2 regions of the Devosia sp. T2-14 genome follow, and region 2 is predicted to be linked to the other one. Evidence: predicted binding sites of a transcription regulator. Region 2 holds the regulator's gene; the other holds the start of a gene.
What was found. Region 2 encodes HrcA, which represses chaperone genes, less so after heat shock. Its sites were predicted from a motif close to GTTAGCACTCNCNNNNNGNGAGTGCTAAC; they were not measured.
Positions count from the first base shown of each region.

Region 1: a site for HrcA is predicted at 1,778-1,806, ahead of ACZ5WT_RS10055 (co-chaperone GroES). Genes of this name have one in related genera too.

Region 1 covers NZ_AP027921.1:2,045,401-2,048,806, forward strand. The annotation lists gene groL (chaperonin GroEL) at 1-1,394, opposite strand, end outside; gene ACZ5WT_RS10055 (co-chaperone GroES) at 1,445-1,735, opposite strand; gene ACZ5WT_RS10060 (DUF427 domain-containing protein) at 1,918-2,280, shown strand; gene ACZ5WT_RS10065 (hypothetical protein) at 2,349-2,531, shown strand; gene ACZ5WT_RS10070 (DMT family transporter) at 2,570-3,406, shown strand, end outside.
Region 2 covers NZ_AP027921.1:1,200,013-1,203,418, reverse strand. The annotation lists gene ACZ5WT_RS05985 (non-canonical purine NTP pyrophosphatase) at 1-80, opposite strand, end outside; gene ACZ5WT_RS05980 (hypothetical protein) at 77-259, opposite strand; gene rph (ribonuclease PH) at 256-972, opposite strand; gene hrcA (heat-inducible transcriptional repressor HrcA) at 1,113-2,189, shown strand; gene grpE (nucleotide exchange factor GrpE) at 2,289-2,867, shown strand; gene ACZ5WT_RS05960 (DUF6500 family protein) at 2,938-3,156, shown strand; gene pncA (bifunctional nicotinamidase/pyrazinamidase) at 3,204-3,406, opposite strand, start outside.

The DNA of each region.
Region 1 (3,406 bases), 850 kb from region 2:
ACAACGACCGAGCCTTCAGCGCCGGCATTGTTGGAGATGGTGCGCACGGGCTCCTGCAGAGCGCGACGAACGATGGCGATACCTGCGTCCTGGTCGGCGTTGATGCCCTTTGCCTTGATGGCATTGGCAGCGCGCAGCAGGGCCACACCACCGCCGGGGACGATGCCTTCTTCAACGGCAGCGCGGGTTGCGTTCAGAGCGTCGTCGACGCGATCCTTGCGCTCCTTGACTTCCACCTCGGTCGAACCACCAACGCGGATCACGGCAACACCGCCGGCGAGCTTCGCCAGACGTTCCTGCAGCTTTTCCTTGTCGTAGTCCGAAGTGGTTTCTTCGATCTGCGCCTTGATCTGGCCAACGCGGCCCTGGATGTCTTCCTGCGCACCGGCGCCGTCGACGATCGTGGTGTTTTCCTTGGTGATTTCAACGCGCTTGGCAGTGCCGAGCATGTCGATGGTCACGTTCTCGAGCTTGATGCCGAGATCTTCGGAGATCACCTGGCCACCGGTCAGGATAGCGATGTCTTCCAGCATGGCCTTGCGGCGATCGCCGAAGCCAGGAGCCTTGACGGCAGCGACCTTGAGGCCAGCGCGGAGACGGTTCACAACCAGGGTTGCGAGGGCTTCGCCTTCGATATCTTCAGCGATAATCAGCAGCGGACGCTGCGACTGCACAACCGATTCCAGGATCGGCAGGATCGCCTGCAGGTTGCTGAGCTTCTTTTCGTGCAGCAGGATGACGGGGTCTTCGAGGACCGCGGTCATCTTTTCGGCGTTGGTCACGAAGTAGGGCGACAGGTAGCCGCGGTCGAACTGCATGCCTTCGACGACGTCGAGTTCGGTCTCAGCGGTCTTGGCTTCTTCGACGGTGATGACACCCTCGTTGCCGACCTTCTGCATGGCTTCAGCGATCATGTCGCCGATCGAGGACTCGCCGTTGGCCGAGATGGTGCCAACCTGGGCAACTTCAGCCGACGAGGTGATCTTCTTGGCCGAAGCCTTGAGCGAAGCCACGACTTCGTCAACAGCCAGGTCGATACCGCGCTTGAGGTCCATCGGGTTGAAGCCGGCGGCAACTGCCTTCACGCCTTCAACAACGATTGCCTGACCCAGAACGGTCGCGGTGGTGGTGCCGTCGCCAGCAACATCGTTGGTCTTGGAAGCAACCGAGCGCAGCAGCTGTGCGCCGAGGTTTTCGAACTTGTCTTCCAGTTCGATTTCCTTGGCGACCGAAACGCCGTCCTTGGTGATGCGCGGAGCGCCGAAGGACTTTTCGATAACAACGTTACGACCCTTGGGGCCGAGGGTTACCTTCACCGCGTTGGCGAGGATGTTGACGCCGCGCAGCATCTTGTCGCGAGCGTCGGTCGAGAACTTTACTTCTTTGGCTGCCATGTGAGGCGCTCCTTGAAATAGGATTAATGACGAATGGGGACTAGAAGCAATTAAGCTTCGACGATGCCCATGATGTCGGATTCCTTCATGATCAGCAGGTCTTCGCCGTCGACCTTGACCTCGGTACCGCTCCACTTGCCGAACAGCACGCGGTCACCGGCCTTGACGTCGAGCGCCACAACCTTGCCGGCGTCGTCGCGAGCGCCAGGGCCCACGGAGACAATCACGCCCTCGGAGGGCTTTTCCTTGGCGGTGTCGGGGATGATGATCCCGCCCTTGGTCTTTTCTTCGCTGTCGAGGCGACGGACGACCACGCGGTCGTGCAGAGGACGAAAGCCCATGTTTTGCTCCTATGGCGGCGTTTGGTAAGCAATATTGTCACTGTTAGCACTCGCGATGATAGAGTGCTAACAGAGTGCAGGGGATATAAGATTGGCGCCCATCCAAGTCAAGGTAACGTGAACCGACTTTCCTTTCGCGCGTTGATCCGGGGACGGCTCAAACCACGCGTTAGAAGGACAACATGACAAGCCAATGTCTGGACAAGGATATCAGGATCGTCCCCGCCAAGGGCCGGGTGCATGTGGTGTTTGACGATGCCGAGATCGGCAGTTCCCTCAATGCCCTCGAGGTGCACGAGCCGGGCGAGACCATGCAGATCTATCTGCCGCGCGATGATGTGCGCGCCGACATTCTGGAGGCGTCCGATACGCGCGACCTCTCTCCCTATAAGGGCGAGGCCCATTTCTACACCATCAAGACGTTGACCGCCGATGGGCCCGATCAGGCCTGGTACTATCCCGATCCGTGCCCGCTCGTGCATGCCATCCGCGACCATCTTGCTTTTTCCGGGCCTCGCATCGAGTATCGCTTTTCAGAAGTTTAAGGGGAGGGCGGGCGCATTTCTTGCGGGCCCCCCTTTCCCCTTTGTGCAACCTGCGCCATAAGGCAGTCATGACCCAGGATAATTCTCTTCAGATCAAGCTGCGCCTCAAGGGCGGCAGCGGCCCGAATGCTAACTGGCATTGGGAAATCCACGACGCTACCGGCAAGGTGCTCAAGACCGGCAGTGCTGTCGGCCCCGAGCACAAGGCGTTCGCCACTGCGCGCATCGCCAAGGAAAAGCTGGAGCAATAGTCAGCCGCTAAATCCGGCTGCAGCATCAAGAGACTGCTGTGAGCGCTCCTAGCACTGTTGGTGCCGCCAATCCGGGCCAGCACATTGGCGGGCCCTTCCGGGGCATTACGCTCAAAGTCCTTTCCGTTTGTTTTTTCGTGGTCATGGCGACCATGCTCAAGGCCACCGGCTCCATCCCAACGGGTGAGCTGGTGTTCTTCCGCTGCTTTTTCGCCATCCTGCCGGTGCTGCTCTATCTGCTCTGGCGGCGGCAGCTGCGCACCGCGCTTCATACCAAAAATCCCTGGGGCCACGTGCTGCGCGCCTTGATCGGCACGTCGTCCATGGCGCTCGGCTTTTTCGCCCTGACGCGGCTGCCGTTGCCCGAGTCGACCGCCATCGGTTATGCCGCTCCTCTACTCATCGTGGTTTTCTCGGCGCTCCTGCTCAAGGAGCGAGTGCACCTGTTCCGCTGGTCGGCCGTTATCATCGGCCTGTTCGGCGTCCTGATCATCCTGTGGCCACGACTGACACTGTTCACCAGCGGCCAGCCGATCGGCGATCGTGAAGCGATTGGTGCCATGGCGGCCTTTGGCGGTGCGGTCCTCAGCGCCTTCGCCATGATGCAGGTGCGCAAGCTGGTGCAGACCGAGCGCACCGAGGCCATCGTGGTCTATTTCTTCGTCTGCGCGAGCGTGTTGTCGCTGTTGACGCTTCCCTTTGGCTGGGTCTGGCCTACGCCGGAACAGGCCGCTCTGCTGGTAGGTGCAGGGATCGCCGGAGGCATCGGGCAGCTCCTGCTCACCTCCTGCTACCGCTATGCCGACATGTCGGTCATTGCGCCGTTCGAATATGTGTCGCTGCTGCTGACCATCATCATTGGGCTATTGATCTTC
Region 2 (3,406 bases):
AGTTCCTGGAATTCCTTGAGCTTGCCGGCATTGTGGGTTGCCAGCACCAGGCGGTCGCCTTCACGCAGTTTCGGGATCATTTGGCGCTCCGCGGATCAATGTCGAGGGCCCGCACGATGTCGTTCCAGATGGCGCAATCGGGCGCGGGCGGCGCCAGTTCGACGGCAGCCAGACGCTGCGCCGGGCGGGCATCGGTGTCCTTCACGATGCCCTGCTGGGCGTCGTCAACAACGGGAACTTTCTTGCCGAAGAACTTCATGCCGCCAGCGCCGCCTGTTGCAGCAGAGTCAGCTCGCCAATGCCCTGCTCGGCCAGCGTCATCAGGCTGTTGAGCTCATCGCGGCTGAACGGCACCTGTTCGGCCGTGCCCTGGATTTCGACGAACTTGCCCGAGCCGGTCATCACAAAATTGGCATCGGTATGGGCTTCGACATCTTCGAGATAATCGAGGTCGAGCACCGGGGTGCCGCGATAGATGCCGCAGGACACCGCAGCGACCGAATCGCGCAGCGCCTTGCCCTTGGTCAGCTTGCGCTCGTCCATCCAGCGGATGGCATCGGCCAGCGCGATATAGGCGCCGGTGATCGAGGCGGTGCGGGTGCCGCCATCGGCCTCCAGCACGTCGCAGTCGACGGTGATCTGGTTTTCGCCGAGCAGTTGCATGTCGACCACCGCACGCAGCGAGCGGCCGATCAGGCGCTGGATTTCCTGGGTACGGCCGGTCTGCTTGCCGGCCGTGGCCTCACGGCGGGTACGGCTGCCGGTGGCGCGGGGCAGCATGCCATATTCGGCGGTGACCCAGCCCTGGCCCTTGCCGCGCAGCCAGCCGGGCAGGCTGGTTTCAACCGAGGCGGTGACCAGCACCTTGGTATTGCCAAACGAGACGAGGCACGAGCCCTCCGCCTTCTGGGCGACATTGCGCTCGATGGTTACCGCGCGCATCTGATGGGGCTCACGTCCGGACGGCCGCATGGGGATTCCACTAAAAATTGCAGTTAACCCGCTCTTAACCCTATGCGCCCCGCCTCACAAGACACGGACGCTTGGCGGGAAGCAGCAATGCGCTTAAATGAGGCCACACGGTTAAAGCGGACGATTTTATCGAAATCCTCATGGTCAAGCCTCCCGAAGACTTTCTGAGCGTGCTGAACGCCCGCAGCCAGGACATCTTTCGCAAGATCGTCGACCGATATCTTGAGACCGGCTCGCCCGTGGGCTCGCGCGATTTGAGCCGTATGCTGCAGGTAGGGCTGTCGCCCGCCTCGGTGCGCAATGTGATGGCGGACCTCGAAGACCTCGGCCTGATCGCGGCGCCCCATACCTCGGCCGGCCGCGCGCCGACCCAGGAAGGCCTGCGCTTCTTTGTCGATGCCATGCTCGAAGTGGGCGCCATCAACGAGAGCGAGCGCAGCCAGATCGCCCATTCCATCGAAGGCCAGCAAAGTGGCCTCGTAGAAGACGTGCTGACCGAAGCCAGCCAGCTGCTGAGCGGGCTCAGCCAGGGGGCAGGGGTGGTGATTGCCACCAAGAGCGACATGGTGCTGCGCCATATCGAGTTCGTGCGGCTCGACGCCACCCGCGCCATGGCGATCATCGTCGGCCAGGACGGGCAGCTGGAAAACCGCATCATGGATATTCCGCCCGGGCTGACCGCGGCGGCGCTGACCCAGGCGGGCAATTACCTGGCGCGGCACGTGGTGGGCCGCACCATTGCCGAGGCCCGCAAGACGCTGTCCGAACAGCGCGCCGAGCAGCGGGCGGAGCTGGACGAACTGACGCAAAAGCTGGTGGATGCCGGGATCGCCACGCTCGCCCAGGCCTCGCCGGCCAGCCAGCCGACGGTGATCGTGCGCGGCCGGGCCAACCTCATCAACGACACGATGGCCTCGGATGAATTGCTGCGCATGCGGCAGCTGTTCGATGAGCTGGAAAGCAAGGATGGGCTGCTCGAGCTGCTCGGCGACGCCGAAAAGGCGCAGGGCGTGCGCATCTTCATCGGCTCGGAAAACAAGCTGTTTTCCCTCTCGGGCTCCTCGGTGATCCTGTCCCCCTACAAGGACGCCAATGACAAGGTGGTGGGGGTGCTGGGGGTGATCGGGCCGACCCGGCTCAACTATGCCCGCATCGTGCCGGTGGTGGACTATACGGCCAACGTGATCACCGCCATGATGGCGCGCAAACGCCCGTGATTGCTGGTGCACTTTGTCCCGGCAACAGAGCAAGGCTTGAAATAGCCATCGTATTGGCCGATATCCGGGTCAAATTCAGAATTGCGGAACAGAACAATGATGAGCGACGAGAACGCCGCGTCGGGCGAGACGCCCGAAGTCGAAACCCCTGTCGAGCCCGAGGTTGACCCCACGGCGGCTTTGCGCGCCGAGAATGCCGAGCTCAAGGACCGGGTGCTGCGGACCATCGCGGAGATGGAAAACCTGCGCAAGCGCAACGAGCGCGAGATCAATGATACGCGCAGCTATGCCATTGCCGGCTTCGCCCGTGACATGCTGAGCGCCACCGACGCGCTGAGCCGCGCGCTGGTCATGCTGCCGGCCGGCGCCCGCGAATCGGAAGATGCCACGGTCAAATCGCTGATCGAAGGCATCGAGATGACCGAACGCGAAATGCAGCGCCTCTTGGCCAAGCATGGCGTGACCCCGATCCTGGCAGATGGCGAGAAGTTCGACCCGCACAAGCACCAGGCGATGTTCGAGGTTCCCGATCCGACCCGCCCGGAAGGCACGATCGTGCAGGTGGTGCAGTCGGGTTATGCCATCGGCGAGCGCGTGCTGCGCCCGGCCATGGTTGGCGTCGCCAAGGGCGGCCCGAGCCACGCCCCGGCCGACGAAGCCATCGACAAGAGCGCCTAATTCCAGCGATTGTCGTGAGAATTCAAGGACGTCCCACGGGGCGTCCTTTTTGTTTGAGGGGTATGATCCGATGACGCCAGCATTCCGCCAGAAGGCGATCGCCGTGTGCAATGCCAAGATCGCGGCGAAGGGCGAGGGCGTCGGGCTGTCGTTCTATGCCTTCTTCGCCAACCGGAATGACGACCCGGACCTGCTGATGGCGGCGGCGACCTGGTGGATCCAGACCCACAGGCTCGACCACTTCGAAAAAGCCATCAAGATCAAGGCCCTGCTGGAGGCTGGGGCGTAAGAGCCGGCCACGGTTTCACGTGAATCCTTTGGGGCACGCCTTCGTGGCTAGCCCAGGATATCCTTGCTCATCACCCGCTCGACTCCGGCATCGGCCATGTCGGTCCAGGCTTGGGCGAGGGAGCCGGCGGTGTCGATGGCGCGGGTGGCGTCTTCAATGACGGTGACATCAAAGCCGCCGGCAATGCCGTCGAGGGCAGTCCAGCCGACGCAGAAATCGGTAGCCAGGCCAACGACATAGAGCCGGCCAA